One region of the Gordonia sp. (in: high G+C Gram-positive bacteria) genome, then DNA from elsewhere that is predicted to be linked to it. Evidence: riboswitches for the same ligand, from Rfam matches in the RefSeq annotation. Region 1 holds a riboswitch; the other holds the start of a gene.
The links. Region 1 has a riboswitch for thiamine pyrophosphate ahead of thiC (phosphomethylpyrimidine synthase ThiC). Riboswitches for the same ligand answer to the same signal wherever they lie in the genome.

Region 1 (15,858 bases):
AGGTGGTCGCCCGCCGATGCGAAACCGGTGGACGCCTCACACTTGCCGACGGAGTGGATGTGGACGCCGTGTGATCCCGCATCCATGCCGGTGACTCGGAGGGTGACGGTGACGGCTTCGCCTTCGGTGGTGAAGTTCGCGACACCGACGCTCGCACCCTCGGTGTTGCGGAGCGTCGCGGACATCTCTTCAGCGCCGCCGGAGCTGGTACCGGCGTTGACCTCGTCGCCCGGCTGCGCCTGGTCACCGGTGATGACCGGCGGCGTCGTGCCCTTCTCGTCCGTCGGGTACTGGTCGGGCGTGCATCCCGCGAGCACCGCTCCAGCGGCGCCTGCCGCGGCGAGGACCGCCAGGACACGAGTGGTCGAGGTTCCGGTAGCGGCACCACTGTGGTTACGGGCGAACATGACGCTCCTTATATGTTCCGTACGAGCAAGGCTTGCGGGCTTGTGGGCTGGACGGGGTTCGGTGTCAACCGATGTTCGGGGTTAGCGGGTCTGGGGCTTAACGGCTTTCGGGCTCATTCGGTGACGACGATGACGACGATCTCACCTTCGCACCGCGTGAACACCGCGGGCCTCGGGTCTGCGGAGGCACCGCCGGGGACCACATCGGCGACCTTCTGCGCGGCAGCCTCGTCGCCTTCGTCGTAGAAGACGGTGTTCTCACTGATGCTGCCCGTCGACAGATTCTCGGCACCGCTGACGTCGAAACCCGACTGCTTGAGTGAGTCGGACACCTTGCCCGCGAGTCCGGTGACGGTTCCCGCGTTGAGCACGCAGACCGACCCGACATCAGCGGCATCGGCCACCTTGGAGGACGATGCAGGCGTCGACGTCTCATCGCCGCCCGCGGCGCTCGACTCCGTCGGCGTGGCCGTCGTGCTCTCCGCGACGGAGGTCGAGGCGGTGTCACCCTCGTCTCCACTGGTGGCGGCACGATGCCAGCCGAGGCCGATGAAGACCACGGCAACCGCCAGCAGCAGCATGGCACCTGCCCGAAGGGGCAGTCGGTTGGTTTCTCGGTCAGCTTTCATCACGGCAACTTTAGCTCACGACGCCGCGTAGGAGGCGAGGCGTGTGCACGACGCGCCCCAGGACGCCTGTCAGATCTCGAATCCAAGGCGTCGAGCGGCCCGCGCCTTCTGGCGTGAGGCTCGCAGACGACGGAGTCGTTTGACCAGCATGGGATCGGCCGCAAGCGCTTCGGGACGATCGACCAACGCGTTCAGAATCTGGTAATAACGGGTCGCGGACAGGCTGAACAGTTCTTTGATGGCCTCTTCTTTCGAGCCGGCGTATTTCCACCACTGGCGCTCGAACGAGAGGATGTCGTGTTCGCGACGGGTGAGGCCGTCGGGCCCGACCTCATGCGGGTCGCCTTGCTGCCCAGCCTGCGCAGCACCGACCGAATCGTCGTCGCCTGGTGTATGCGCGGTTGCGCCGTCCATCTCGCTCCCTTGCAAAGCGTGCCGTTTCGTCCTGTTCACTCGTCCGGTCCGCGCCCCGCGCACGAGCCGTCCGGAGGCGAATCACAAACGTGTGGTTCGCTTCAAGAGTGTAACCACCCGACGGCGACCCTTCACGACGACTCACCGCGAACACGCCGCATTGCCCGAGTAATGTATGGCTACATGGCAATTCTTCCGATCTGCATCGTCGGCGAGCCGGTGCTGCACCACCCGACGACGCCTGTCGAACTCGACGACCAGGGGCGTCCGTCCACCGAGATCATCGCGCTGCTCGACGACATGTACGAGACGATGGACGCCGCGAACGGTGTCGGTCTGGCTGCCAACCAGGTCGGTCACGGACTTCGGATGTTCGTCTACGACTGCCCGGACGGCCCGACGCGCCGCCGCGGCGAGGTGATCAACCCGACTCTGGAGACCTCGGAGATTCCCGAGACGATGCCGGACCCCGACGACAACGACGAGGGCTGCCTGTCGGTGCCCGGCGAAGGCTTCCCCACCGGGCGCGCCGACTGGGCGAAGGTCGTCGGCACCGACCGCGACGGGGCTCGCGTCGAGATCGAGTCCGACGGGTTCTTCGCCCGCATGCTGCAGCACGAGACGGGTCACCTCGACGGTTACCTGTACATCGACGTGCTGGTCGGCCGGAATGCGCGCGCCGCGAAGAAGGCCGTCAAACGCAACGGCTGGGGATCTCCCGGCCTGACGTGGCTACCCGGAGCCGACCGCGACCCCTTCGGGCACGACGACGACTGAGGCCGCCGTGATCGATCCGACCGTCGGCGACCGCATTGTCGTCCGCTACCGACTCGGACGGGCCGACGTCCCGGCCGATTGGCGTGCCGAACCGAACCCGACCGTGGTCGGCGGCGGCCCGTCACAGTCGGATGTGACCGGTGTTCTCCAGATGTCCGACGAGCAGTATCTGAAGGTCGATCGGGACGGTGAGATCGTCGCGATCAACCGCGATGCGATCACTTCGATCCGGCTCCTGTCTCGACACGTCGTCCGAAACTCGGAGATCCGCGACGTCGAACGTGCACTCTGCACGGGATGCGATGCGACGCACCGCGAGGAGATCGACGGTTGGGTCGTGTCGGCGGGCGGCTCGTCGCCGCGCGGCCGTTCGGCGGTGCCCGTCGAGTTCAACGCTCCGTCGGCCGCGGTCGCCGAGATCATCGACTGGTACGACGACCTCGACCTCCCCGCATTTGCCCTCCTCCCCGACCGCATCGTGCGACCCGGGCGAGTCGCCGTCGACGACGCTCAGGCGATGGAGGTGCTCGTCGCCTCGGCCGCCGTGCCCGTCGACGGACTCACCCCAATCGAGGTCGGCGAGGGGATGTGGGCGGTGGACGTCGAGGCCTCGAACGACGCTCTCCGGGCGGCGGCCAGACGGGCCGGATACGCGCTGCACCACACCGCCGTGGTCGGCGAACTCATCGAGCCGTAGGCGAATTCGATTCCGGGGCCCCACCGGTTACCGTGGAACGTGATGTCTCCTCCCAACCGCGACCCTGAGCAGTCCCGTCGCCGCATGCTCGCATCCGTGCTCGGTGTGATCGTGCTGTTGGCGGTCGTCGCGTTGACCTGGTGGGTCGACGGGCGCAACACCACAGACGCCGAACCGTCGGCAGCCGCCCCGTCGGGGGTGAGTGCGGCCGCAGCCGATTCGGGTTCGTCCGAACGGTCCCGGACTGCGGGAAGGCCGTCGAACGACGTTCCCGCCCGCGTCCAACAGACCCTCAGCTACATCGATGCAGGCGACTGGCCGGATGCAGCGAACGCGCCGGGGACACACGGCGGCGACGCGTTCCGCAATTCGGAGGGGCGCCTGCCGAAGAAGACGTCGAACGGCAAGAAGATCAGCTATCAGGAGTGGGACGTGAATCCGAAGCAGCGCGGGAGGGGACGCGACGCGGAGCGGATCGTGACGGGTAGCAACGGGTCGGCCTATTTCACCTTGGATCATTACGAGACGTTCACCGCGATCCGGGGCCCGGGCGCATGACCGCCGTCGCCGCCACCGCGCCGTCCCTGTTCGGGACCGGTTTCACCGCTCGCCGAGTCGATGCCGCCCGGATGCGGACAGTCGGCGGGGTACTGGACGCATTGGCGCAGACCTGGGACTTCCCCGCACACTTCGGCCGCAATCGGGACGCCCTCGACGACTGCATGCGTGACCTGCCGACCGGCTTGCACACGCCCGAAGGCGCTCCGTCGAGCGGCTGGTTGACGATCATCGAGAACGCATCGCAGTTGCTCGCGGACGAGCCGGACGCGCTGAAGTGGTTCGCCGAGTCGATCGACTTCTGGCGCGACTCCTACCGCAATTCCCACGATGACGCACGGTTCGCAGTGCTGCTGCTCGACGACGCCCCCGCCGTCGTCCGCGAGCGGTGGGCCGAACTCGGCGTCCGGGTGACCGATCCTACCGAGGAGATCTGAGCACCGTGCGCCTGGCGACCTGGAACGTCAACTCGATCCGTGCTCGCTCGGAGGACGTCGTGGCCTGGATGACGCGACACGCGATCGACGTGCTCGCACTCCAAGAGACCAAGTGTTCCAACGACCAGTTCCCCGTGATGAGCTTCGCCGCTCACGGCTACGACGTGGCGCTGCACGGAGACGGCGGTTACAACGGCGTCGCGATCGCGTCCCGTGTCGGCCTGGACGACGTCCACCTCGGGTTCGACGGCCAGCCGACGTACGACGGCAAGGCGGAGGCTCGAGCGATCTCGGCGACGTGCGACGGTGTGCGCGTGTGGAGCCTCTACGTTCCGAACGGCCGCGCGCCGGGCCACCCGCACATGAGTTACAAACTCGACTGGCTGGCCGCTCTCGCGGGGGTGACCCGACTGGAGTTGGCTCACGACCCGGCGGCACAGATCGCGTTGGCCGGGGACTGGAACGTCGCTCCGACGGACGCCGACGTCTGGGACCTGGCCTACTTCGCCGACCGCACGCATACCTCGGACGCCGAGCGCGCAGCCTTCACCGAGTTCGTCGACGCGGGATTCGCCGACAGCGCGGATCCCTTCGCCCCAGGCCCGGACACGTACACGTTCTGGGACTATCAGGCAGGCCGCTTCGACAAGAACGAAGGCATGCGCATCGATTTCGCGCTCTGCTCTCCGGCCTTGAACGATCGCGTCTTCGACGCCTTCGTCGACGCCGCAGCCCGCCAACTCAAGGGCGCGAGCGATCACGCACCGCTCGTACTCGACGTCTCGTCGACCTGAGCAGAGGCGGAACCCGGCGTCAGACGGGAGCCAGCGGGACCATTCCCGGGTGCGCTTCGAGGAACTTGCGGGTGAACGTGCAGACCGGCCGCACCCTCAGCGAGTCCTCGCGCATACACGCCATCGCGGTCCCGGTCAGTCGAGTCGCCAGGCCGTGACCGGCGTACTCGTCGTACATGACGGTGTGCAGAATGGTCGCGATGCGACCGTCGTCGGTGTCGTCGATGCGGTAACCGAGGACGCCGACGAGATCGCCTGCGACCCACAATTCGAATCGCTCGCGGTCGGGATTGTGCACGACCTCCGAGATCTGCTGGAGCAGCGATCGCGCACTGTGCTGCCGCGCCTGGTGATGACGGTTCCTCAGTTGCATGACACCTCCCTGTGACAACAGTCACAACACTACGGTGCGCAAGTGATGTGCGGCAAGTCACATCAGTCACATCTGCATCACGGTTGGGTGTGGCTCCCACAACGGGCGCAGTCGGCGCTAGGGTGGCTGGCGTAGGTCCGCGAGCTCAGCGGCTGGCGTTGCCTGGGCGCGGCCTACACGACAATTACACACGCGGGGGCTCTCACGATCCGAGGGCTGAGATGGCGACCGGCGGTCGTCGACCGCTCGAACCTGTCCGGGTAATGCCGGCGTAGGGAGGAGTCTTCCATGGGCACACCTGTGTCTATCCAAAGCGTCACCACTGGTCCGATCGAGGGCAGCGCGAAGCACTACATGCAGATCAACGGCATGCAGGTCCCGGCTCGCCGGGTGAATCTGACCAACGGTGAACACCTCGACCTGTATGACACGTCGGGTCCGTACACCGACGTGAACGCGGTGATCGACATCGAGCGCGGCCTGCCCGCGACCCGCGACTCGTGGGCCAGGCCCGAGCCGGTCGACGGCACGGCGACACAGCTCGCGTGGGCCCGAGCCGGGATCGTGACACCGGAGATGGCGTACATCGCCGCCCGCGAGGGCGTCGACGTGGAGTTGGTCCGCAGCGAGGTCGCCGCGGGACGCGCCGTCATCCCAGCCAATCATCGTCATCCCGAGTCCGAGCCGATGATCATCGGCAAGGCGTTCGCGGTGAAGGTCAACGCCAACATCGGCAACTCGGCGGTCACGTCGTCGATCGGCGAAGAGGTCGAGAAGATGGTGTGGGCGGCGCGGTGGGGTGCCGACACGATCATGGACCTGTCGACCGGCAAGGACATCCACGTCACGCGCGAATGGATCATGCGGAACTCGCCGGTCCCGGTCGGCACCGTCCCGATCTATCAGGCATTGGAGAAGGTCAAGGGCGATCCGACGGCGTTGACCTGGGAGATCTACCGCGACACCGTGATCGAGCAGGCCGAGCAGGGCGTCGATTACATGACGGTCCACGCGGGCGTGCTCCTACGCTATGTGCCGCTGACCGCACGACGTGTCACCGGAATCGTCTCGCGTGGCGGCTCGATCATGGCCGCCTGGTGCCTGGCTCACCACGAGGAGTCGTTTCTGTACACGCGCTTCGACGAACTGTGTGAGATCCTCGCCCGCTACGACATCACCTTCTCCCTGGGTGACGGTCTGCGGCCGGGATCGATCGCCGACGCGAACGACGAGGCGCAGTTCGCCGAACTGCGTACTCTCGGTGAGTTGACCACGCGTGCAAAGGCATTCGGAGTCCAGGTGATGATCGAGGGGCCCGGTCACGTCCCGATGCACAAGATCGTCGAGAACGTGAAGCTCGAAGAACAGTGGTGCGAGGAGGCACCGTTCTACACGCTCGGTCCGTTGGCCACCGACATCGCACCCGCCTACGACCACATCACCTCGGCGATCGGCGCGGCGATGATCGCGCAGGCGGGCACCGCGATGCTCTGCTATGTCACTCCGAAGGAACATCTGGGCCTACCGAACCGCGACGACGTGAAAGTCGGCGTGATCACGTACAAGATCGCGGCACACGCGGCCGATCTGGCCAAAGAGCATCCGAGGGCTCAAGAACGCGACGACGCGCTCAGCCGGGCCCGATTCGAGTTCCGGTGGACCGACCAGTTCAATCTGGCGCTCGACCCGGACACCGCCCGCGAGTACCACGACGAGACGATGCCCGCGGAGCCCGCGAAGACCGCGCACTTCTGCTCGATGTGCGGCCCCAAGTTCTGCTCGATGCGTATCTCGGCGGATGTCCGCGCCTACGCCGAGGAGAACGACCTGGTCACCGCGGAGGACATCGACCGCAAGATCGCGCAGGAGATGGCGGCCAAATCCGACGAGTTCGCCGCGGCAGGCAACCAGGTGTACCTCCCCATCTCCGAGGTCGAGTCCGTCTCGCAGGCGAGCGCACCCCGGTGACCGAACCGCGTCTGCTGCCGACAGTCGATCCCGGCCAGAGTCCTGCGCGTGTCATGACGATCGCCGGGTCCGACTCCGGCGGCGGCGCGGGCATCCAAGCGGATATGCGCACTTTCGCGCTTCTCGGTTTACACGCCTGTGTCGCGGTCACTGCGGTGACCGTGCAGAACACGCTCGGCGTCACCGGGATCGAGCGCATCTCGCCGGAGATCGTCGCCGCCCAGATGCGGTCGGTGGTCTCGGACATCGGAGTCGACGCGGCCAAGACGGGGATGCTCGCGTCGGCGCCGATCATCGATGCGATCGCCGACACCTGCGAAGAACTCGGCATCGGCGGCGGGCGCGAAGTCCCGCTCGTCGTCGACCCGGTCTGCGCCTCCATGCACGGTGATCCACTGCTCGCCGCCGACGCCCTCGACACGCTGATTCACCGGATGATCCCGTTGGCGGACGTGCTCACCCCGAACCTGGACGAGGTCCGGTTGATCACCGGGATCGACGTCGTCGACGCGGCGACCCAACGCGACGCAGCCCGCGCTCTCCGCGACCTCGGGGCGCGATGGGCGCTGGTGAAGGGCGGACATCTACGCGACAGCGAGGTGAGCCCGGATCTGCTGTTCGACGGAGACCAGTTCATCTCGGTGGACACACCCCGCATCCACACACCCCACGACCACGGTGCGGGCGACACCCTCGCCGCCGCGATCTGTGGGGCCCTCGCCCACGGCTACCCGGTGCCCGATGCGCTCGAGTTCGCCAAGGGCTGGGTCACGAAGGGTCTGCAGTCCGCGTATCCGCTGGGGGCCGGCCATGGCCCGGTGAACCCGTTGTGGCGGGTGCACTCACCGGACTGAGCCGACTCGATCGGCGGTCCTTTCCTGCACTCTCATCGCGACGAGCACGATGAACGACGCGAAGAAGAAGCAGAGGGCTCCGACGAAGGTGCCGACGGTGGCGAGAACCGCGTCGACCGTGGTCCCGGTGCGGCTCACGAACGATCCGACTGCGGACACGCCGAAGGCGATGCACCCGGCCATGTTGATCACCCCGGACCACCAGTCGGTACTGCGGGGCGCCCAGACGCGCCCGTCCGCACGGGTGAAGGCTAGGAGGACGAACACTCCGCTGATGAGGAACGCGACGGACCCGCCTGCGTCCGGGTTCCACACCAGGTGCTGTTGGCCGTGAACCGTTTTGACTTCGAGCGCCGAGGCGGTGCTCACGTTGAACAGGAGGGTGCCGAAGAACTGGGTGGACGCCGCCAGCCACTCGGCGCGCAGCATCACGCCGTTGCCGTACGACACCGTGGTCGCCATGGCACCGCTGCGCACCAACTGGATCAGTGCGGCCCCGGTGAAGAACCAGGCACCGATGAAGTAGGAGATGTTCGACGCGTTGGCCCCCGCCCAGTTGCCGAAGCCGGGAGCAGATCCCAGCGCGAACAGCGCCGAGCCGATCATGAAGCCGACGCACTGCTTTGTCGTGGTCGCCGTCAGGACGTCGGCGAAACGGTGACGATCAGCGGTCACGCGCATAACCTTTCCGGTGAACGCCGGGACGCCTCGGGCGTGTTCGCCCCGAGGCGTCCGGCGGAACGGTCAGTGGTGGAAGCCCGCGGTCTGTCCCTCGCTCGGCATCGGGCCGCTCAGTCGCTCAAGGAACTCGACTTCGGTGACGATGTCGGCGAGCAGCGAATCGGCGAGGTCTTCGCTCAACCCGGCGCGCACGACGATGCGCTGCACTGTGACGTCGGCGAGGTCATCGGCCAGCGGGTAGGCCGGGACCTGCCACCCCTTCATCCGCAGTCGGTCCTGGAGATCGTAGAGCGTCCAGTTGTCGGTATATCCGGTCTTCAGCCGCCAGGCGAAGACGGGAATGGTGTCGCCCTTGCTGACCAGTTCGAACGGCGCCATCTCAGCGATGGCCGTCGACAGTCGCTGCGCGACGTCCAGCGAATTCTGCTGAACGGCCCGGTAGCCTTCCCGACCGAGGCGAAGGAACTGGTAGTACTGCAGCAGAACCTGCGCGCCGGGCCGTGAGAAGTTCAATGCGAGGGTCGGCATGTCACCGCCGAGGTACGCGCAGTGGAAGACCATGCTCTCCGGAAGCGCATCGGCGGCGCGCCACACGATCCACCCCACACCCGGGTAGACGAGACCGTACTTGTGCCCGGAGGTGCTGATCGACGCAACGCGTTCCACTCGGAAGTCCCACTCGAGATCCGGTTGGCAGAACGGCGCGATCATCGCACCGGAGGCGCCGTCGACGTGAATGTGCACGTCGAACCCGGAGTCGGCCTGGATCTGGTCGAGTTTCGCGGCGATCTCGGCGACCGGCTCGTACGCGCCGGTGTAGGTCTGCCCCATGATCGCAACGACGCCGATAGTGTTCTCATCGACGTACTTCTGCAAGTCATGCCCGTCGAGGTACAGATGGTCCTCGGTGATCGGCACCCACCGCGGCTCCACCTCGAAGTAGTTGCAGAACTTCTCCCAGCACACCTGCACCGCGGTCGACAAGACAATGTTCGGGCTCTCGGTCGACTCGCCCGCGGCCTTGCGACGATGCTGCCACCGGCGCTTGAGCGCCAGACCGCCGAGCATGCACGCCTCCGACGATCCGATCGTCGACGTGCCGATCGCGCTCTCGACATCCGGGTTGTGCCACAGGTTGCCGAGGATCCGCCAGCACCGGTCCTCGATCTGGGCGGTCGCCGGATACTCGTCCTTGTCGATCATATTCTTGTCGACGGTCTGCGCGTAGAGGAGCTGGGCTTCTTTGTCCATGTAGGTGGACACGAAGGTCGCCAAGTTCAATCGTGAGTTGCCGTCGAGCATCGCCTGGTCGTGGACGATCTGGTAGGCCGTGCTCGGAAGGAGCATGTCGTCGGCCAGTTCATACCTCGGGAGTCGAGTCTGCTCGCCCAACCGGTTGAACACCGGGCTGAGGGCCATGTCTTCGTCGTTTCGCGCTGCCATGTCTGCTCCTCTATTTCAATCAGCCTGAAATTTCGCTGTCGGTCTGGTCGCGTTGGCGGTCAGGGTCGGCCGGTGTCGGGGTCGGCCGCCGGTGTCGGGCGCCGGCCGATCACACTTCGACAGGCGGATACAGCCTGTCCATCGTGTATTGCCGGTTTCTTCGGGCCGCGAGCGTCGACACGGCCAGGCACACCAGGGCGATACCGATGAGGACCGACATCGCGACCCAGAATCGGTAGTCGACGCCACCCATGATCATCTGTCTCAACCCATTGACGGTGTACGTCATCGGGTCCACCCAGTGGATGTATTGGAACGGCTTCGTCGTCGTCTCGACCGGATAGATTCCGCCCGCGGACGTCAACTGGATCATCAGGAACGCCAGTGTCACGACGCGGCCGACAGCTGGACCGAACAAGGCGTTGAACATCTGGATGATCGCCAGGAACGCCGCGACGACGAGCACCATGAATCCGAAGGTGCCGACCATGTGAACCGGGCGCATGCCGACGGCGAGCACGGTGACCAGGTACAGGATCAGCGCCTGCAGGATGCCGACCGCCAGGGTCGGAGCGAACGACGCCAGCACCGCGCGCAGAGAGTTCAGTCCCTGCGCGACCGGCCGCGACTGCAACGGTGTGAACAGCATCCACGCGATGATGCCGCCGACGAACAGCGCCAACGAGAAGAAGAACGGCGCGAAACCGGTGCCGAACGTCTTGGCCTCGTTCTCGTACTTCTCCGACAGCTGCACCGGTTGGGCCAGGGTCTTGGCGAGCGCATCCTGTTGGGCCTTGTTCCACTTCGGGATCGCCTTGCCCGCCTCGTCGAGGCCGCCGGCCAATTCGGCCGACCCCGACTTCAGTTCGCCGAGCCCGGACGACAGTTCGTTCGCACCGTCGCTCAACTTCGTCATATCCGACCGGACAGTGAGGATGTCGTTGTGCAACGCCCCGGTCTCCGCCAATCCGAGGAAGGTGTTCAACGGGCTGCCCTGCGTATCGAACTGGGAAGTCAGCAGCGACGAGTCGTTCCTCAGCTGGGCCAGCGGACCGTCTGCGTCCGGGCCGACTCCCTGTGTCTGCAGGAATTGCTTCGTGGGAGCAAGTGTCGTGGCGAGTGCACGCATCGCCGGGTCCGAACTCTTCGACAGTCTCCCGACGGCGGCGTCCACCGCATCCGACGCCCGTGACTGTGCGACGGCGGCGTCACCGAGCACGGTGTCGAGCTCGGTCACGTTGCTGTCGATCCGGGTGGCCACCGACCGAACCTCGGTGGGACTGAGTCCACCGGTGGCACTGGTCAATCCGACGAGCGGCTCGGTGGCTTTCAAGACGGCCGAGGACATCTCGTCGACGCCCGACGCGAGTTGTTTGCCCCCGGAGTCGGCGGTGACCAGCCCGGAGGCGAGCTCGTTCGCTCCGTCGGCTGCCTTCGTGACCTGCGGCAGCATCCCGTCGACCTGCTTGAACACGATATCGAACGTCTGGGTGCCCACCTGTGCCGACACAGTGGACACCACCTGCTGCGCGGCGTCCCCGCCGAGCACGGACGCGAGATAGTTGTTGGCGTCGTTGTAGGTGAAGATCAACTGCGCCGACCGAGCGTGACCGCTCGTCGGCGAGACCACCGCTTCGCTGAAGTCCTTCGGCAGAGTGATGGAGAAGTAGTACTCGCCGTGGTCGACACCGTCGGACGCCTCCCCCTCCGACACCACCGACAGGTCCAACTGTTTGGAGTCCAACAGGCCCTGGACCACCTGTTCACCGGCCTTGAGCGGCTTGCCCTCCATCGTCGCGCCGGCGTCGAGGTTCACCAGTGCGATCGGCATCCGATCGACCTCGTTGAACGGATTCCAGAATGCCCACAGGTAGAGGGCACCGTACATCAACGGCATCAGGATGATGACGGCGAAAGCCAGGCGAGGCATCCGGCCCCGGTAGTAGCGCTTGAAGTCGCTACCCGGCGAGAGCGCGGCGAGCATCTTCATAGAATTCGATCTCCCTGTTCGAGACGAACGAACTCGTTATCGGTCAGATTGGGCACCTCGATGACATCGGTGATGCCCGGCACCAGTTCCTCGCCGTTGACGTTCGCGGTAATGACGGTCTGGTCCGAACCGAGATCGACGAGGCGTTCCAGAAGGAGCCGCGCGTTCTCGTATCCGTGGAGGTTGTCGACTCCCCCGACGACGAGCAGCTCCGGTCGCCGAATGTTGGCCATCGCGATCCGAAACAGTGTGGCGGTCAGTTCGGGAAGCTCTTCGACGTACGCGTCGAGAGTCGGCAGGGTGAGCGGGCCGAACACCGGACGGCACAAACGCTCAAGGTCGTCGGCGTTCGCCTGTCCGACGAATTTGTACCAAGGCTGCGCCCACCGGCACTGTTCGGTGAGTACGTCGTGGACGCGGATCGTCTGCTCGATCTCGTCGACCTCGTCGACGAAGCCGAGCGCGGACTTGTTGAACAATTGATGGGCGCGGTTGCTCTGACCGAACGAGTGAAGGCTTCCCGACGTCGGCTTCATACGTCCGGCGATCGTCAGCAGCAGCGCCGTACGACCACGTCCCGGCGCACCGACCAGGACGGTGACCCCACCGCGCCGTATCCGGAACTCGACCGGCCCGTAGATATGCCCCCAGGAAGCCTTGACGCCCATCCCCTTGGCTTCGATGATCACTTCGCCGAGTGCGCCGCCGTGCTGGGAAGCATCCAGGTAGTGCGATGCCCAGTTCTCCGCTGACACGGAGTCGAAGGGCGCCGTCATTGCGCAGTCTGCGTGGGCAACGGTGTCGACCACGCGAGAATCACGCGCGCGTCGCACCGACCAAGGTTCTTCATGGGTCGAATCCTATGTGCGACTCAGAGGACGAAACCGCTGTTCGGCGGGCGCCAAAGTGCAAGCGGGCAGCCGGATTCGAGCGGGCGGGCACGGCGAATCGGTCGCACCTGCGGATATGGCGATCCCCCGTTGGTCACGCGCGTGAACGAGCGCCCCGAGCTCGACATTTCTGGCACGCTTTTGCCACCTAATGGCGCATATTTGACTATCCGCGAGAAGCGTTTCTCCGCAGCTCAGCCTTGGCGAGCGAGTTCTTGTGAACTTCGTCGGGACCGTCCGCGAAGCGCAGCGTGCGGATGCCCGCGTAGGCCGCGGCAAGCGGGAAGTCCTGCGAGAGGCCGCCGGCGCCGTGCACCTGGATGGCCTTGTCGAGGATCCACTGGACTGTCTTCGGCGTCGCGATCTTGATCGCCTGGATCTCGCCGTGCGCACCCTTGTTGCCGACGGTGTCCATCAGCCACGCAGTCTTGAGCACCAGTAGACGCAGTTGTTCGATGCGCACTCGAGACTCGGCGATCCAGTCACGGATCACGCCCTGCTCGGCGAGCGGACGTCCGAATGCGACGCGATCGGACGCACGGTCGCACATCGCCTCGATCGCCCGCTCGGCGAGACCGATCGCCCGCATACAGTGATGGATGCGACCCGGCCCGAGCCGGGCCTGCGCGATGGCGAAACCGTCTCCCTCGTTCGCGATCACATTCGTGGCCGGGACCCGAACGTCGGTGAAGGTCAGTTCTGCGTGGCCGCCGTGACTGTGATCGTCATACCCGAACACCTCCATGCCGCGGACCACCTCGAGGCCGGGGGTCTCGCGCGGGACGAGGATCTGTGACTGCTGCCGGTGGCGCGGCGCGTCCGGGTCGGTCTTACCCATCACGATGAGGATCTTCGCGTTGGGGTTCATCGCCCCGGTGATCCACCATTTGCGACCGTTGATCACGTACTCGTCGCCGTCACGCCGGATGGACAGCTCGATGTTCGTGGCATCCGAACTCGCGACGTCGGGCTCGGTCATAGCGAACGCCGACCTGATGTCGCCGTCGAGTAGCGGCTGCAGCCACTGTCCCTTCTGCGCGGACGTGCCGAACTCACTGAGCACCTCCATGTTGCCGGTGTCCGGGGCCGCGCAGTTGAACACGGCAGGCGCGAGATTCGAACTGCGGCCGGTGATCTCGGCGATCGGCGCATACTGCAGGTTGGTCAGTCCCGCACCGCCGCCACCCGGCAGGAAGAAGTTCCAGTAGCCGCGAGCCTTCGCTTCAGCGCGCAGCTGCGTCAGGATCGGCACACTGTCCCACGCCCACTTGTCGTCAAGTTCGGCGAGTTGCTCGTCGAAAACCTTCTCAGCCGGGTAGACATGGGACTCCATGAACTCGGTGACACCGTCGATCAGTTCGCGAGTCGATTCGTCGAAAGCGAAATCCACGTCAGTTCTCCTTCAATGCCGCGATACCGGCGTCCAATAGTCCGAACACTCCGTCGCCGAGTTGAGAGAACCCGTCCCCGACGGTCTGCCCGTTCACGTACCGGTAGTGGATGCCCTCGACGATGCCCGCCAGTTTGAAGCAGCCGAGAGCGATGTAGAAGCCGAGTTCGTCGAGATCACGGTCGCTGCCCGCGGCATACCGCTCGATGATCTCGCGCTCGGTCAGGTAGCCGGGGGCTGCGGTCGCATCGGTGACCGCGCCGGGCGTGATCTGGGCCAGGCGCCCGTAGATGAGCATGAGCGCGAGGTCGGTGAGTGAGTCGCCGATCGTCGACAGCTCCCAGTCGACGACGGCCCCAATCTCATCACGCGGAGTGACGAGGACGTTGTCGAGACGGTAGTCGCCGTGGACGATCCCGGGTGCGGTGTCGGCAGGCACCCGTTCGGTGAGCATCGCGTACAGCGTCTGGATCGCCGGGATGTCTCGGGTGTGCGCGGCGGCGAACTGTTTACGCCACCGCTGCACCTGCCGTCCGAGGAATCCCTCGGGCCGTCCCGCGTCCGCCAGTCCGACGTCGGAGGGGTCCACCCGGTGTAACTCGACGAGGGTGTCGACGAGCCTCTCGGCGATCACCCGAGTCCGCTGCGGCCCGAGCGCTTCGAGCTCTTGTTTCGAACGGTATGGCACGCCGTCGATCTCGGACATCACGTAGAACGGAGCGCCGAGAACGTCAGCGTCGTCGCACATCGCGTACATGGTCGGTACCGGGACCTCGGTCTGTTCGAGCGCCGCCATCATCCGGTATTCGCGACCCATGTCGTGAGCGGTGGCCAGGAGGTGACCGACGGGTGGACGACGCAGGATCCACGACGACGAGCCGTCGGAGATCCGGTACGTCAGGTTCGATTTGCCGCCCGCGATCAGCGTCGCGGTCAGGTCCGATCCCGCACCGTCGACGTGTTCGGGCAGCCAGTCGCCGAGGACCGCCAGATCGAGCCCGGGGTGTTCGGAGCCCATCAGAAGGCGACGACCGACACGGTCTCGGCCACGCAGGCGGGTTTGTCGCCGCCTTCGCGTTCGACCGTCACCCGGTTGACCACCTGAACACCGGCTCCGGTCCTGGTCGCGGAGATGATCTCGACGCCCGCGCGCACACGCGACCCGACCGGCACCGGCGACGGGAACCGCACCTTGTTGCTGCCGTAGTTGACCCCCATCGTGGAGCCCTCGATCTTGTAGACCTGCCACGACAGCATCGGGATCAGGGACAGCGTGAGATATCCGTGCGCGATGGTCGACCCGAACGGCCCGGCGGCCGCTCGTTCCGGATCGACGTGGATCCATTGGTCGTCACCGGTCGCCTCGGCGAACCGATCGATACGTTCCTGGTCGATCTCGACCCAGTCGGAGTATCCGAGATGGGTGCCGACTGCGGCTTCGAGCGCGTCCGGTCCGTTGAGAATCTTCATCTACGTCTCCCTGCTGTCGCTCGCTGTGGTAGGCCGTTCAGTCCTTGGGTCCGCCCGCGACGTACAGCACCTGTCCGGAGACGAAG
Region 2 (15,858 bases), on a different contig from region 1:
ACCCGCGACATTGAGATCACGTTCGGTGAGCACCGCACGCGCCAGCACTTCGCCCGCGACCACGTCGCCCGACAGCGCGGCACGCTGACGGCCCGACGGATCGTCGGAGTCGAGTCCGGACAGCAATGCCACGACGTCGAGGACCTGTTCCCAGTCGCCGGGTCCGGAGTCGGCGACCCGTCGCAGACGTTCCAGCAACGCCCGCTCGCGGCCGATCCGCTGCTCGGTGCGCGCAGCAAGGTCGGCGACGACGTCACCGGGCGCGAAGGTCGGGTCATCGAGCGCCTGACCGACCTCGCGCAGGGAGAGTCCGAGTGCGCGGAGGCTTTCGACGTGGAAGATGCGGACGATGTCGTCGGCGTCGTACTCGCGGTATCCGGCCGACGAGCGGCCGCCCGGAGTCACGAGGCCGATGGCTTCGTAATGACGGAGCATCCGTGCACTCACGCCCGATCGACTCGCCACCTCCCCGATCCGCATCGGTCACCTCATCTTCCATATACGAACGCCGACTCCGGGTCAGCCATCAACTGCTCGGTCGCCGCGGCGTGGCCGCGGACCCCCGGGTCAGCCGACCGCTGCGCGTGCGCGACGACCGGCTCGGCGGCATCGCCGAGTGCGACGAAGGCCCGACTGAGACTGCGGTACATATCGGCGTCGCCTCGTCCGAACTGTGTCGCCAGTATGGCAGCCAGGGCCGTGACCTCCTGCTCGGGCACGAGGGCCACTGCGGCCCGCCACGCACAGCGGGCCGTCTCGTAATCCGCGTCGGTGAGCAGTTCTCGCGAGATCGCGGGCCAGGCCGAGTCGTCACCGATCTTGGACAACGTGTGCAGCGCCTGACTGCGCGCCTGCGGCGTCGCCGATCCGAGCTCGGCGATCACCGCCGGAATCGTCTCGTCAACCGGATACCTCGCGATGGCCCAGGTCAACATGTCGCGGACATAGAAGTCCGGTTCCGTCCCGCACCGGTCGATCAGAACCTCGAGCATGCCCGGCTCGGGGCCGGTTCCGGCATCGAGTGCCGCTCGCAACCTGGTCTCCGAGTGCTCGGCGTGCAACGCGGTCGTCAATGTCTGTGATCTGTTCACTGCGACCACCTCCTCATCGACGACTCCACACCCTGACACAGTGTGAGGGTCAAGTGTCGATACCGCTGAAATCCGGCAGTCACGGATACATACTGACCGGATGAGACTCCGGATCGCCGCGATGTTGACCGCTGTCACACTCGCTCTCGTCCTCGCTCCGCTTGCGTCCGCCACTCCGCGCGCTACCGCGCTGCCGGACGACTTCCTCTGGGGCGTAGCGTCTTCCGGATTCCAGTCCGAGGGCGATTCGCCGGACAGCAACTGGATGCGGTACATCCGGCAGGGCAAGACCGACGATCGGATCGGCTCATCGGTCGACTTCCGGCATCGCTATCGGCAAGACATCGCGCTCGCGAAAGGTCTCGGCGTCAAGGTCTACCGGGTGGGTGTCGAGTGGGCCCGCGTTGAACCGAAGCCAGGCGTGATCGACCGCCGGGAACTCGCATACTACGACGACCTCGTCGCGAGCATCGTCGACGCCGGGATGCGGCCGATGATCACGCTCGATCACTGGGTCTATCCGGGTTGGATCGCCGACCGCGGCGGCTGGTCGTCGGCGCGGACCCCCGCGGCGTGGCTACGGCACAACGCGATGATCGTCGACCGGTACGTGAGGTATCACCCGCTGTGGGTCACGATCAACGAGCCGACGGTCTATGTGCAGAAAGAACTGCAGAAGGGCGGGATCGCCGCCGACCGGGTGACCACGATGCTCGACCGGCTGGTGCGGGTTCACCGCACGATCTACGACCGCATTCACCACCGCGATGCAAACGCGATGGTCTCGTCGAACATCGCCTACCTGCCGACCGTGGAGCCGCTCGTCGACACGATGTTCGCCGATCGGATCGCCGACAAGCTCGACTTCGTCGGTGTCGATTACTACTACTCGGTCTCGCCGACGGATCTCAGTGCGGCGAACGCCGCCGTCGACCGAATGTGGGACGCATCGATGTCCGCCGACGGAATCTATTACGCGCTGCGCGATCTACACGAGCGCTACCCACGCAAGCCGTTGTACGTCGTCGAGGCCGGCATGGTCACCGAGGACGGGAAACCGCGGCGCGACGGCTACCGACGGGCCGACCATCTGCGCGACCTCGTCTACTGGATGCAGCGCGCCCGCGCCGACGGGATGCCGCTGATCGGCTTTAACTACTGGACGCTCACCGACAATTACGAGTGGGGCAACTACGCGTCCCGCTTCGGCCTGTACACCGTGGACGTGAAAACCGACCCGAGTCTGACTCGTCGTCCGACCGCGGGCGTCGCCGCGTATCGAGCAATCACTGCGGCGAACGGCGTCGGGCCCTCGTACCGGCCGAGCCGACCTGCAGCATGGTGTTCGCTGGTCGCCGCTCCCGCGAGTTGTGCACGACCGGTGCGGTAGGCCGAATCAATTCAGCGAGCCCGCATTCACCACGGGTTGGGTGGCTCGGTCACCGCACAGGACGACGAGGAGGTTCGACACCATGGCGGCGCGCCGCTCCTCGTCGAATTCGACGACGCCCTGCTCGGCGAGACGATCCAACGCGAGGCCAACCATCCCGACGGCGCCTTCGACGATCTGCGCTCGTGCGGCGACGACCTGCGCGGCCTGCTGGCGGACGAGCATCGCCTGTGCGATCTCCGGTGCGTATGCGAGGTGCGTGATTCGAGCCTCGATGACCTCGATGCCCGCGGTCGCCGTGCGTTCACCCAGTTCGACGGTCAACTCTTCGGCGACGGTCGCTCCGTCGCGCAGACTCGTGCGATCGACGTCGTGCGCGTCGTACGGGTGAATGGTGGCCAGATGCCGCACGGCGGCCTCCGACTGGGTGGCGACGTACTGCTCGTAGTCGTCCACGGCGAACGCCGCCTTGAAGCTGTCGATCACCCGGTACACGACGACGGCCGCGATCTCCACGGGATTGCCGTCGGCGTCGTTCACCTTGAGCATCTGCGTCTCGAAGTTCCGTACGCGCAGCGAGATCGACTGCTTGTCCGACAGCGGGACGAGCAGCGAGAATCCCGGTTCGTCGACCGACCCGATGTAGCGCCCGAAGAACTGGACGACTTTAGCCTCGTTGGGGCCGACTACCGTCAGCCCGGTCAGCGACAGGAGTGCGACGACGCCGACGACGATCGCGACGACAACGAGCACGATCCAGGCAGCTGACCCACCGTCGGAGAGCAACGCGATCGACGCGACGGCGGCGACCGCGCATATCACGATCACCGCGAGCCCACCGATCAGTCCGAAGAAGCCGTTCATCCGCCAGGCTTGGCGTAGTTCCATCCCGCTCTCCCGTCTATTGAAGTGATGCCTCCAGGCTATGCGGTCAGGACCGCGTCATGCGCCGGGAGCCGTTCTTCACCGTCCACGACTGCGCGAGCCGCTGCCCGGTGCGTCGATCGGTGAGACTGTCGACGAAGTACCAGTCCATTCGCGCGGCGGCCGGAGTCACCGTCATGACGCCGTAGCCGTGCTCATCGGTATCGACCCAGCGCGTGTGATGGTTGGCCGCAGTGATCGCGGCCGACGCGACGTCACCGACGGTGTGCTCGGGCACCTTCACGATGTCATCGAGATTGTTCGACGTCACCGACGTGACGACGAATTCGGTGGCCACGGTGCCTGCTCCCGGATAGTTCGCGGGCTTGCGCGGAATGTCGTTGGCCCATGACATGTGGATATCGCCGGTAATGAAGACGACGTTCTTCTGGTCGGCGTCGTCGATGGCGTCGAGCAGCCGCTGACGGTCGGCGACGTAGCCGTCCCACTGGTCGCCGTTGTACGGGATCCCGCTCTCGGGAATCCCGACGAGATCGGTGATGACCTTGGTACGAGCCGGATCGAGCGGCGGGATGAGCACCGGCGAGATCATCACCGAGTTGCCGATGACCTGCCAGGTCGCGTCCGATGTGGTGATTGCATTCTTGACCCATTCCATCTGACGGCGCCCCGTGATGGTGCGCGCCGGGTCATCGGACTCGCGGGAGAATCGGCCTGCCGAGACGTCCCGATATGTGCGCAGATCCAGCATCGACAGTTCCAGCAGCTTGCCGTAGGCGAGGCGGCGGTAGATGTGCCGATTGTCGCCGCTGACCCGGGGGCGCACCGGCATCCACTCGAAGTAAGCCTGGTCGGCTCGAGCTTTCCGACCCGCCCATGATCCCTGGGACCGCTTGTGGTTCTCGGCGCCGCCCGACCACTGGTCGTTGGCGGCCTCGTGGTCGTCCCAGGTAGCGATAAACGGATGCTGACGGTGCACCGCCTGCAGGTCGGGGTCGGTCTTGTACTGTCCGTGGCGGGTGCGGTAGTCGGCGAGCGACACGATGTCATGGGCCGGCTCGTGGCGTCGGACGACGCCCTCCTTGCCTGCGTACTCGCCTGGGCCGTACTCGTAGATGTAGTCGCCGAGATGGACGACGGCGTCGAGATCGGTACGGTCGGCGAGGAATCGGTACGAACTGAAATACCCCGCCTCCCAATTGGAGCAGCTGACCACCCCGAAGCGGGCACGAGCGACATCGGCGTGCGCGGCAGGCGCCGTCTTGGTGCGTCCCACCGGCGACACCGCGCCCGCGGCCGTCCCGCCCGTGACCCGGAACCGGTACCAGTAGACGGTCGCCGGTCGCAGCCCCGACACATCGACCTTCACGGTGTGGTCGCGGGACGCGTCCGTTGTCGTCGTCCCCGAGGCGATCACCGCGCCGAACGAACGGCTCCCCGCCACCTCCCAGACCATGTCGGAGGCGCCGCCGCGGCCGGATCCGGGCGTCGCTTCCGCCGTCGGCGTGACACGCGTCCACAGGATCACGCCGCCGGGGAGCGGGTCTCCGGAGGCGACGCCATGACGAAAAGCAGAGCGAGCGGCATCGGCGGGACCAGCCGCGAGCGGCAGTCCGACGGCGAGCGCACCTGCGCCCGCCACTCCGATGAAACTGCGACGAGTGAACGTGACAGGGCTGTTGACTTCAGACACCCGCTGACGGTTCCACGACCGGATTACCCGGCAGTAACATCAAGGCGAATGCGCGGGGCGAACCCGTCAACCTCGCCGCCACCTTCGATTCACACATTGCTGCCACGATCGATCACATGATCGAGAACAGCCCTGAATCGACGATGCCGAGCCGCCGCACATTCCTCGCAGGCACCGCCGTCGCCGGTGCCGCAGCCGCCGTCGGAGCGTCCGGCGCGTTGGCGCCCGACGCGGCGGCCGCTGAGCGTTTCCCGCTCGCGTTCCAGGCCGAGCACCTTCGCGTCTTGGTCACCGGCGACGCGGGCACCGGCGAGAAGCCGCAGTACGCGGTCACTGCCGCCGCACGTCGGCTGCACGCCGCCGACCCGTTCGACGTCGCAGTCGGCCTCGGCGACAACATCTACGAAGCGGGGCCGAACGGTCCTGACGACGCCCAGTTCCGAACCAAGTTCGAGAAGCCGAACGCCGGCCTCGACTTCCCGTGGTTGATGACGCTCGGCAACCACGACACCACCGCGATCTTCCCCGGCGACGGCGGGTGGCTCCTCCGCGGCAACGACGAAGTCCGGTACCACTCGCGATCACGGCGCTGGTACATGCCATCTCGCTACTACTCGGTGGAACTCGGCGTGGCCGACTTCTTCGTCTTGGACCTCAATCCGCTGGCCGCGTACATCCCGCCGTTCCTGTCGCCGGAGTGGGAGCCGGGCGGACACTACATGACCCGTCAGGCACAGTGGCTCGACAAGGCGCTCGCCGCGTCGAACGCGCCGTGGAAGTTCGTGTGCACTCACCACCCTTACGCGAACAACGGTCCGCACGGCCCGGCAGGTGATTACGACGGTCTGCCCGCACCGTTGAGCGGCGACGCCGCGAAGGCGTTCTTCGAACGGCATGTCGCGGGGCGCGCACAGTTCCTGCTGTCCGGCCACGACCACAGCCAGCAGGTCCTCGAGAACGTCGCAGGCCTGCGCGGTACCCGTCAGATCGTGTCCGGCGCTGCAGCGAAGACCGTGAACAAGCCCTCGACGAAACGCTTCCGGGCACGCTACGAGAATCTGCGCGACCGCGGTTTCATGGCTCTCGACATCACGTCGTCGACGGTCGGCCTCACCGTATACGAGGTGTCACCGGATCGCCCGCACGCACACAACGCGTTCGAGACGACCTACCGGCGATGATCACCGACTGCCCGACGGCACCGGCGGCGTGCTCCGACGCGGCGGCACAAGTTCGGCCCGCGCGTGCTCGACGACGATCTCGGTCAGCGCTGTGACCAACGGCGATCTGAGTCGCCAGTACTGCCAGTACAACGGGACGTCGATGGGCCTGCGCGACAGTGGAACGAGGTCGACCCCGGTGCGGGAGCCGTCCATATCCACTTCTGGCACCGCGCCCCACCCGATGCCGGCCTGGATCGCTCGACGATATTCGGCGGCCGCCGGAATGTAGGTGACCGGCGGCGAGATCGGTTCGGGCACCAGATGATTGAGCGCTTTCAATTGCAGGTGGTCGTTGTGGTCGAACATCACCATCGGCGCGTACCGCATGTCGCGTGCGCGCACACCGTGGGGCAGCCAGCGCTGAATGAACGACGACGTCGCGACCGGGAAATACCGAAGTGCCCCCAGCTGAACCGTCTCGCACCCACGGACGACCAGTGGTTCGGAGGTCACGGCTCCGACGACGTCGCCCGCGCGTAGCAGCGCGGTCGTGACGCTCTCATCGTCCCGGTGGAGATCGAGATTGACCGGGTGCGCACCGTGGAACTCGGCGATCACCGGCAGAAACCAGGTGGCGAGCGAGTCCGCGTTGCACGCGACGCGAAGACTCACGCGCGGCAGCCTTCGAGAGTCGGGGTCGGCCTCATGCACGATGCCGGTCAGTTCGCCTTGCGCTTCGGCGACGAGCAGCGACCACTGTTCGCCGAGCCGAGCGAGGATCTCTCCGTCCGGGGTCGCCGTCACCGGTTTGACTCGTCGAACCAGGATCCGCCCGACCGAATGCTCCAATGCTTTGATGCGTTGACTCACCGCGGACGGTGTGACGTGCAACGATGCGGCCGCCGCTTCGAAGGTGCCTTCGCGCAGCACTGCGGTCAGGGTCATCAGGCTCTCGGCGGACGCGTCCATGTCGGGATTCACAATTAGCAATTCTAATCTTTATACAGAATCGCTACCTGGATTAATCAATGGCGCGTTCGTAGCGTCGATTGACGTGACGACGACCCTCCTGCTCGCCGCGATCGCCGGCCTCCTGACCGGCACCGGCCTCATCATCGCCATCGGCCCCAGAACGTGTTCGTGCTCCGCCAAGGACTCAGCGGGCCCACGTGATACCGGTAGTCGCCGTCTGCGTCCTATCCGACATCGTCCTGATCAGTGCGGGCACCGTCGGCCTGGGCGCGGCGATCACCGCGCATCCGACGATCATTACCGCCGCCAGAGCCGTCGGCGGCGCCTACCTCGTAGCGCTGGGTGTCGCCGCGGCTCGACGCGCATGGCGGCCGCGGGCAGCGTCGGCGACCGACGACGGTGGGCGTAATCGCGGCATCTGGGCGGCACTCGGCACCGCGCTCGCCCTCACCTGGTTGAATCCGCACACCTATATCGACACCGTGCTCACGTTGGGCTCTATCGCGAACAGTCACGCAGATGCCAAGTGGGCGTTCACTGTCGGAGCATGTGTGGCGAGTCTCGTGTGGTTCCTCGCCCTCGGACTCGGTGCACACAAGGTGGCACCGGTGTTCTCGTCCGTCCGCGCGTGGCGAATCCTCGACGCAGTGATCGCGGTCGTCATGACTGCACTCGGCATCGGCCTCGTCGCCATGAGCTGATCGGGAAACGAAACACATTCGGGTTATGCTCCGGACATGGTGATCCGATGACCGGGGAGATGATCGACGTCGGCGACGACGTACAGATCTGGGCGTCGAGCCGAGGCAATGGGCCGACGGTCCTGTTGTCGGCGGGCCTCGGCATGCCCGCCCAGACGTGGACGTTCACCGGGCTCCCCGACGCCCTGGTCGACGCCGGATTCCGGGTGATCGAGTATTCGGCGCGCGGCGTAGTCCCGTCGTCGGCTCCACCTGCCCCGTACTCGGTGCACGATATCGCCGCGGACGCCGCCGAAGTCCTCGACCGCTACGGCGTCGACGATGCGATCATCGTCGGGTACTCGATGGGCTGCTATATCTCGCAGGCACTGCTGGACGTGTGGGGCGGCACGGTTCGCGGACTGGCGATGGTCGCCGGGCTCCGATCGTCGACCATCGGTGTGGTCGTCAACGAGATGGAACTCGAACTGATCGAACGGCTCGGCCACATTCCCGGCTCCGTGTCCCTGTTCGAGCAGTTGATGACGACCCCATCGGCTGCGGTCTTGCGCGACGACACCCAGGTCGCGAACTGGCGCGCGATGCTCGATGGGGCAAGCGGCGGCGACGTGTGGACGTCGATCGACGGACAGCTCGGCTGCACTCGAGCGTCGTACGACTGGATGCGATCTGGCGAGCCGACCGTCGAACGCCTGGAAGCCATCGGGTGCCCGACGTTGGTCGTCAGCTTCGGCGACGACATGTTCTTCCCCGCGCCGGGTTCACAGGAGGCCGCCTCGCACATCCCGAACGCGCAGTGGATGCTCGTGGACGGCGTCGGCCACGGCGGCCTCATCTTCGACCCCGAACACCGCGCCACCGCTGCCGTCACCGCTTTCTGTCGGAGTCTGTGACGCCGGTTGTTAGATCGGCCGACCGTCCCACTCGTGGTCGTGCATGAAGCCACCGTCGAGCCCGACGTGGTAGCGCCGGGCGTCGCGCAGGATGCCTGCGTACGCAACGGGCATCATGAACCCCGGCTTCGGGTCGGCCTTGGAGGCGATGACGTCGTCGGCCTTACGCATCTCGGCGAGGAACCGCCGGAACGTGTTGTTCGGGTAGGAACTCTTCTTCCATCCGTAGATCGCCATGCCGGCACCGATCATCGTGGTGCTGCCCGTCTGCGGCGTGATCAGTTCGGTGTTCTCGCCGAAGAACGCGCGGTCCACCCGGTCCTCGTCCTTGAACATCATGATCCCGCTGGTCGCACGCGGATTGCACTCGATCGTGACCAGCCCGCGGTCGGGGTGGTCGATGAAGTCGAGTCCCATTTGGCCGGTGAATCCGACTTCTTTGACCAGTCGGCGAGTCCATTCGACGATGGCCGGGTGGTCGACCTGCTCGAAGGTCAGGCACGACTGTCCGCCGATCGCATACCCGACTGGATAGGTGGCGTGGGCGTACACCTCGCCGTCCCGACAGACCGAATACGTGCAGTAGCGATCGCCCTCGAGCCACTCCTGCGCGATCCACGGGTTAGTGGGGTCGTACGTGAGATAATTGAGGTCATCGCCCGGGTACGCCTTATATACCTTCTGCGATCCGCGTGAGTACGCCTGCTTGATCGCGAACGGCGTCGTGAAGTCCTCCGATGCGGCGACCGCGTCTTCCGGCGAGGAGATCTCCCTGAACTTGAGCGCCTCGATCCCGCGGTCGACGAGCGCCTGCTGGTACGACAGCTTGTTGTGGAGCATGTCCTCGATCTCGAATGCGGAGAGAAACAGCTCGCATGTGTCGGGGAAGAGCCCGGCCATCATCGCGAGAATGTCGGTCTCCTCGTGGATCGGGATGACGATGTCGACCTTCTCGCGTTCGACGATGGCCGCCAGCTCGCGGCAGTACTCCTGCGGCTTGTACTTGGGCGGGCTGACCCGATGAAATCCGGAGACCGCGTTCGAGTACCTGCTGACGCCGACCGCCATACTGTCGACGACCGTAACTCGGTGCCCGGCAGCAGCCATCCGACGCGCCAGGTTGAGGGTCAGGAACGACCGCGCGAAAGTGATCAGGACATGTTTACGCTCACCGGATACCACGCATACAGAGTAGACATAGACCGGTAGCTGCCGTGTAGCCTGTTGCACCGAGTGACTTTTCTCTAGCTGAATAGGAATCGCTTTGTTCGCAATCGGCGTCATCGCTGCTGCCATGGCGGCTGTGGCGTACGGCGTTTCGACCGTGCTGCGCGCTCTCGGTGCTCGACGGGTCGCCGTCGAGATGCGAGAGAAGGCGGACCAACCAGGCGGCTCCGGTTCGGATGCGCTCGACCCTGCCGCTCCGTCCGTCACCTCGACGATGTCGACGATCGCCGACCCGGCGTTCATTCTCGGCACGCTCATGGTGATCGTCGGTTTCGGTGGCGGCGCGCTCGCCGCACGTTTCCTCCCGCTGTTCCTCGCGCAGTCGATCGTCGCGGCGAACCTCGTGGTCACCGCGCTTCTGGGCACGCTGCTACTCAACATCACCTTGCACACCCGCGACTGGGTGGCGATCTGGCTGGTGGTGTTGTCGCTGTTCCTGCTGGGCGTCTCGTCGTCGCAGCACGCGCAGGACTCGGTCGAGCGGCCGTTCCATTGGGGCCTGCTCGGTGCGACCATCCTGGTCTGCGCCATCGCGCTGATCGGCGTCTACACACTCGGCAAGTACGCGGCGATCGTAGGCGGCGCCGCGGCGGGTCTGTTGTTCGGCATCATCGCGATCGCCGTCCGAGTCCTGGACGGCATGTCGCCGTTCGATCTGGTCACGATCTTGTCTGATCCCGCAGCCTGGTCGATCGCAGTGGCAGGCGCCGTCGGTTTCTACGTCCAGACGGTGGCACTGCAGGTCGGAGCAGTGAACGGCGTGACCGCCCTGCTGGTGGTCTGCGAGACGGCCGGTCCGAGCCTCATCGGTGTCCTCTTCCTCGACGACGCCGCCCGCCCCGGACTCGCCTGGCTGGCCTTCGTCGGATTCATCGGCGCAGTGGTCGGCGCCGTCCTCGTCGCGTGGTACAGCACGGGCGACCCCGACCACTTCGGCGAAGCTCCCCCGGAGAAGGGTGGCTGGCGCCGCGGGCGCGAAGAGGTCAGCGAGGGCGATTAGGTCTGGGCGTCACTCGCGCGCCGGACTCGACGCCTGCGCCCAGAACCGCTTGGGAATCCGTCCCGCTCCGGCCGCGAGCCGGCCACCGATCACGGCGTGCCGCATGGCCGAGGCCATCGCCTCCGGATCGTTGGCCCGGGTCACCGCGCTAGCGAGAAGTACTGCGTCGCAACCGAGTTCCATGGCTAGCGCGGCATCGCTCGCGGTGCCGACACCGGCGTCGAGGACGACGGGTACGCCAGCGCGCGCAACGATCATCTCGATGTTATGCGGGTTGCAGATGCCCAGGCCGGTGCCGATCGGCGAACCGAGCGGCATCACTGCGGCGACACCGACGTCTTCCAGGCGGCGCGCGAGGACGGGATCGTCGTTCGTGTACGCCATGACGTCGAATCCGTCCGCGACCAGGGACTCGGCTGCGTCGACGAGTTCGAGGGGGTCGGGCAGCAGCGTGTGATCATCGGCGATCACTTCGAGCTTCACCAGGTTCGTCTCGACGGCTTCGCGTCCGAGTTGCGCACACAAGACGGCTTCGTCCTTCGTATGGCACCCCGCAGTGTTGGGCAGCACTGCGATGTCGAGACGGCGCAACAGCTCCAAGACTCCAGTCCCCGACGTCGCGTCGACGCGCCGCATCGCCACCGTCGTCAGTTCGGTACCGGATGCGAGGAGCGCACGCTCGAGGACCGCGAGGTTCGACGCGCCTCCCGTCCCCGTGATCAGGCGGGACGCGTACTCGCGGCCTGCGACGACGAACGGGTCAGCCACCCTGCACCGCCGTCAGGACGTCGATCTCGGCGTACTCGCCGATCTCCTCACTCCAGCGCGATTTCGGGCGCACCACTCCGTCGACGGCAATGGCGACGCCTTCGTCCGGGAAACCCATGTGCGCAAGGAGTCGTCGAACGTCGACTGGGCCGTCGATCTGCACGGCGTCGCCGTTGACCGTCAATTCCATGATCGTCTCTTCTCTCTCGGATGTGTCGATGCTCAGGCCAGCAGTCCCATGGCACGCGATGCGGTCCACGGCGCCAAGGCGATGCCGTTACGTCCGTGGCCGGTCGCGACGAGGACGCGATCGTCGATCCGCTGCACGACGGGCAGTCCGTCGGCCGAGCACGGCCGGATCCCGGCTGCGACTTCCACGAGCTCGTAGGAGCTGAGCCCCGGCATGACGGCGATCGCGTCGGTCAACAGGTCGGCGACGCCGACGGCTTGAGGTGCCCGGTCGTCGGGCCCTTGCGCCTCGTACTGAGTCGCCCCGACAACGACCCCGTCGGCGCGCGGCACAAGATATACGGGGCGGCCGTGACGGCGGCCGCGGATGACGTGACTCGGGGGCGGCACCGACCATCGGGTCCGACGCAGGCGGAGGATCTCGCCCTTCTCCCCGTGCACCGGGACGGGCGCTCCGGCGACGGCGGCCAATGCCGCGCTACCGAGCCCGGCGGCGATCAACACATGCTCGCCCGGCAGGGCAGTCGGATCATCGACGACGGCCTCCACGATCTGTGCGCCGCCCTCGCGGAGGGCTTCGGTGAGCGCCTCGATGAGCAGCCGATTGTCCACTGCGCCTTCGCCTTCGGCGAGATACCCGCCTACGAGTCCGCGCCCGAGAGCCGGTTCCGCCCGACGCAGCTCGGAGGCCGTCGACCTCGTCAGAGCGGCTGCGGGCAGTCGGTCTCGGACGAATGCGACCTGGTCGTCGAGATAGGCGAGATCGGTACTGGACGCGCCGATCAGGACGCTATCGGTGGCTGTGCGGACGGCCGGGTCGCCGAGGCGGGCGAGGAAGTCCGGCCAGAGGCTCGCCGACTGAGACGACACGTCGAGGAGGCGGTCTTCGCCGGGGTGTCCTTCACCGAGGCAGCCGAGCATACCGCCCGCGACGTCGGCGGCCCGCGTGCTCGGTCCGGCGTCGTACACAGTCACCGACCATCCGGCGTCCGTTGCGGCAAGCGCACACGCCAGTCCGACGACGCCGCCGCCCACGACCGAGAGTTCTCGTCCCACGATGATCAAATCCCTTCGCCGGCATTATCCGGATCAGGTCAGACGGTCAGCGACGGCTCGCGTCGCACTCTCAGCCCGGCGCCCCGGACTCCCGTGTGTTCTCGCCTCTTGCGCCACCAGCCTACCGTTGCAGTTATGCCAGTCGATCCTCGCACCGCGCTCTCGAACGCACGCCTGTACCTCTGCACCGATGCGCGTACCGAGCGCGGCGACCTGATGGATTTCGTCGCCGCCGCGGTGGCCGGCGGCGTCGACATCGTCCAACTGCGAGACAAGGAGATCGATGCGGCGACCGAGTTGGCGGCGCTCGCTCGGCTGCGTGAGGTCGTCCACGAAGGCGGCGCACAGTTAGCGGTGAACGACCGAGCGGACCTCGCGCACGCCGCCCGCGCCGACGTCCTACACCTCGGACAAGACGATCTTCCGCCGTCTGCGGCTCGCGCGATCGTCGGCCCCGACATGGTGATCGGCCGCTCGACACACGACAGCGAGCAGATGCACGCAGCCGTCGCCGACCGCGACGTCGACTACTTCTGCACCGGCCCGTTGTGGGCCACGCCGACCAAGCCGGGGCGCCCCGCGACCGGGCTCGATCTCGTCCGGGCGGCCGCGGCGGGCTCCGCGGGCAAACCCTGGTTCGCGATCGGCGGCATCGACCTGGAGCGGGTCCCCGAGGTCACGGCCGCTGGCGCCTCCCGGATCGTCGTCGTGCGGGCGATCACCGCCGCCGACGCGCCCTCTCGGGCCGCTTCCGCGCTCCGCGAAGCAGTGCTACGCTGACCGTCATCATGATGTGGAAGCTTCTCGTAACCTGCCGCAGCGGGGTCTGATTCGACCGACCCCCCGCTGCGGGTTCGTCGTTTGCTCCACAATTTCTCGTCGGTCACCGATTCTTCGATCGAAATGAACCGACGTGATGCACTCCATTCAGATTCAACCGACATCCTGGACCCGTGACGGGCGCGGCGACCGCCGCACACCCGCCTGGTTTCCCCGGGAGGCGGCCACCATGACCACTGCACACTTCGACACGACCTACGCTCCGACCGGTTCGATCTCGTTGGAAGCCTTCGCCTTCGAGCCGTGCCGCGCCGATCTGGTCCACTGCACCGCGAGCGTCCGAGTCCACCAGCGCACGGTCCGCCTCGAGGCGACGTCGTCCGGCATCATCGGCGCGATGACCGCCATGCTCTACGACATCGACGCGGGCGTCGAGATCGTCTCGATCTCGCAGCAGACCGACGACGAGGAAGTCACCACCTACTTGTTGTGCGACGCCGACGGCCGCCGCTGCTGGTCGTATGGGATCGGCAGCACGGCAGACGAATCCGCAGTCGCAGCCCTCATCTCGGGAGCCAATCAGCTGTCGAAGGGCTGAGCCACTCAGGTCAGCCGATCGACCAATGCGGGCCACGCCGCAGCCAGTCCTGGATGGAGCGGGAGTTCCGCGACGCGAACAGCAGGCACCCAACGCAGTTCCGTCGACTCTCCGTTCGGAGTCGTCGCAACCTGCGACGCTGCTCGCGCGAGCACCGTCGTGTACGTCCAGCCACTGGACGCTCGATGGGTGACGACCGCGTCCACCACGTCCACCTGATCGCTGGAGATGCCCGCCTCTTCGTGCGCTTCCCGGACTGCGGCCTGCTCGACGGTCTCGTGCGAGTCGCGGGCTCCGCCCGGCAGACCCCACGTACCACCCTGATGGGACCAGATCGCGCGGTGCTGGAGCAGAACCGCAACCCCGCTGTCGGTCGCCGCGGTTAACAGCAGTCCCGCGGCTCCATGCCGACCCCAGTACCGCTGGCCGTCGGCGTCGAAGACCCAGCCGTCGCCGTCTCCCTGCACGCTGCCTCCCACGCCGTCCGACGTCGATTCCGGTGTCGCCGACACCGATGACCGGCGACTCGCCCCTCACCGTACCGGGTGTTACCGGACGACCGCAGGCACGACGACTAGGCTGAAACCAACCCAAGTGAAGGGATTTGTCGTGACCGGCCAGGTTTCGGGAGTGCGTTCCGCGCTCACGCACGCCGGGCGAACTGTGATCCCGGAACGGAGCGGATCCGGGCCAACTCTCCGACAAGTCATCGCCGACCGGCGCGAGCTCGCCGCGATGACCCGGGAGCGAGTGAGTTCGCCCCTCGTCTCCTTCCGGTTCTACGCGACCACCACGCCAGGCAAGCTCGTCATCATCCTGCTGGCGATGATCCTCGCGTGCACCCTGACCGGTTGGTACTCGTCAGCTGCGTTGACCACCCGCAGCCAGACGCTCTCGTCGCTGATCGACCGGAGTGAGCCGCAGGCCGAGGCCGCCGAGACCCTGTACAGCTCGCTGTCGGTGGCCGACGCGTCCGCGAACTCGGCCTTCATCTCCGGTGGCCGCGAGTCGCCCGAACTCCGCGCCTCGTTCACCGATTCGATCGCGACCGCGTCGACCGCGCTGATCGCCGCGACCGACGGGTACCGGGACGACGCGTCGGCACACACGGACGACGAGGAGGGCGCCCGCGCCGACCTCAACACGCTCGCGGTCAAGCTGCCCGAGTACACCGGTCTCGTCGAGACGGCCCGGACCAACAACCGGCTCGGGTACCCCGTCGGGTCGGCCTACCTCACCGTCGCATCGACCCTCATGCAGGACACGATCCTGCCCGCAGCGCAGCGACTCTACGAGCAGCGCTCGGCGGCGATCTCCGAGCCACAACGCACCTTGACGGTGCCTCCGTGGGGCGTCTACGTCGCGTTGTTTCTGATCATCGGCATGCTCCTGGTGACCGGGCGATATCTGGCCAGACGGACGCGGCGCCACTTCAACGTCGGTCTGATCGCC

Region 2: linked by a shared signal. The riboswitch ahead of ACTIMF_RS12785 (FAD-dependent oxidoreductase) and the one ahead of thiC (phosphomethylpyrimidine synthase ThiC) in region 1 are both predicted to bind thiamine pyrophosphate.

What each region holds. Positions count from the first base shown of each region.
Region 1 is NZ_JBQEDL010000009.1:46,889-62,746, forward strand. Features, by position in the region: gene ACTIMF_RS06560 (superoxide dismutase family protein) at 1-407, opposite strand, end outside; gene ACTIMF_RS06565 (LytR C-terminal domain-containing protein) at 521-1,036, opposite strand; gene ACTIMF_RS06570 (DUF3263 domain-containing protein) at 1,106-1,450, opposite strand; gene ACTIMF_RS06575 (peptide deformylase) at 1,634-2,227, shown strand; gene ACTIMF_RS06580 (GNAT family N-acetyltransferase, cg3035/Rv0428c family) at 2,235-2,924, shown strand; gene ACTIMF_RS06585 (ribonuclease domain-containing protein) at 2,967-3,482, shown strand; gene ACTIMF_RS06590 (barstar family protein) at 3,479-3,919, shown strand; gene ACTIMF_RS06595 (exodeoxyribonuclease III) at 3,925-4,713, shown strand; gene ACTIMF_RS06600 (GNAT family N-acetyltransferase) at 4,733-5,086, opposite strand; TPP riboswitch at 5,269-5,382, shown strand; gene thiC (phosphomethylpyrimidine synthase ThiC) at 5,375-7,054, shown strand; gene thiD (bifunctional hydroxymethylpyrimidine kinase/phosphomethylpyrimidine kinase) at 7,051-7,908, shown strand; gene ACTIMF_RS06615 (hypothetical protein) at 7,897-8,589, opposite strand; gene ACTIMF_RS06620 (glutamate decarboxylase) at 8,653-10,032, opposite strand; gene ACTIMF_RS06625 (YhgE/Pip family protein) at 10,142-12,016, opposite strand; gene ACTIMF_RS06630 (ATP-binding cassette domain-containing protein) at 12,019-12,798, opposite strand; gene ACTIMF_RS06635 (acyl-CoA dehydrogenase family protein) at 13,079-14,302, opposite strand; gene ACTIMF_RS06640 (phosphotransferase family protein) at 14,304-15,320, opposite strand; gene ACTIMF_RS06645 (MaoC family dehydratase) at 15,320-15,772, opposite strand; gene ACTIMF_RS06650 (SDR family oxidoreductase) at 15,810-15,858, opposite strand, start outside.
Region 2 is NZ_JBQEDL010000023.1:46,245-62,102, reverse strand. Features, by position in the region: gene ACTIMF_RS12850 (HEAT repeat domain-containing protein) at 1-480, opposite strand, end outside; gene ACTIMF_RS12845 (HEAT repeat domain-containing protein) at 489-1,091, opposite strand; gene ACTIMF_RS12840 (family 1 glycosylhydrolase) at 1,192-2,481, shown strand; gene ACTIMF_RS12835 (SPFH domain-containing protein) at 2,488-3,369, opposite strand; gene ACTIMF_RS12830 (alkaline phosphatase D family protein) at 3,413-5,059, opposite strand; gene ACTIMF_RS12825 (metallophosphoesterase) at 5,176-6,240, shown strand; gene ACTIMF_RS12820 (LysR family transcriptional regulator ArgP) at 6,241-7,191, opposite strand; partial or broken gene ACTIMF_RS12815 (LysE/ArgO family amino acid transporter) at 7,271-7,895, shown strand; gene ACTIMF_RS12810 (alpha/beta fold hydrolase) at 7,943-8,788, shown strand; gene ACTIMF_RS12805 (ATP-grasp domain-containing protein) at 8,798-9,970, opposite strand; gene ACTIMF_RS12800 (EamA/RhaT family transporter) at 10,047-11,015, shown strand; gene ACTIMF_RS12795 (thiazole synthase) at 11,025-11,783, opposite strand; gene thiS (sulfur carrier protein ThiS) at 11,776-11,973, opposite strand; gene ACTIMF_RS12785 (FAD-dependent oxidoreductase) at 12,006-13,028, opposite strand; TPP riboswitch at 13,021-13,133, opposite strand; gene thiE (thiamine phosphate synthase) at 13,164-13,808, shown strand; gene ACTIMF_RS12775 (hypothetical protein) at 14,038-14,406, shown strand; gene ACTIMF_RS12770 (NUDIX domain-containing protein) at 14,412-14,873, opposite strand; gene ACTIMF_RS12765 (hypothetical protein) at 15,016-15,858, shown strand, end outside.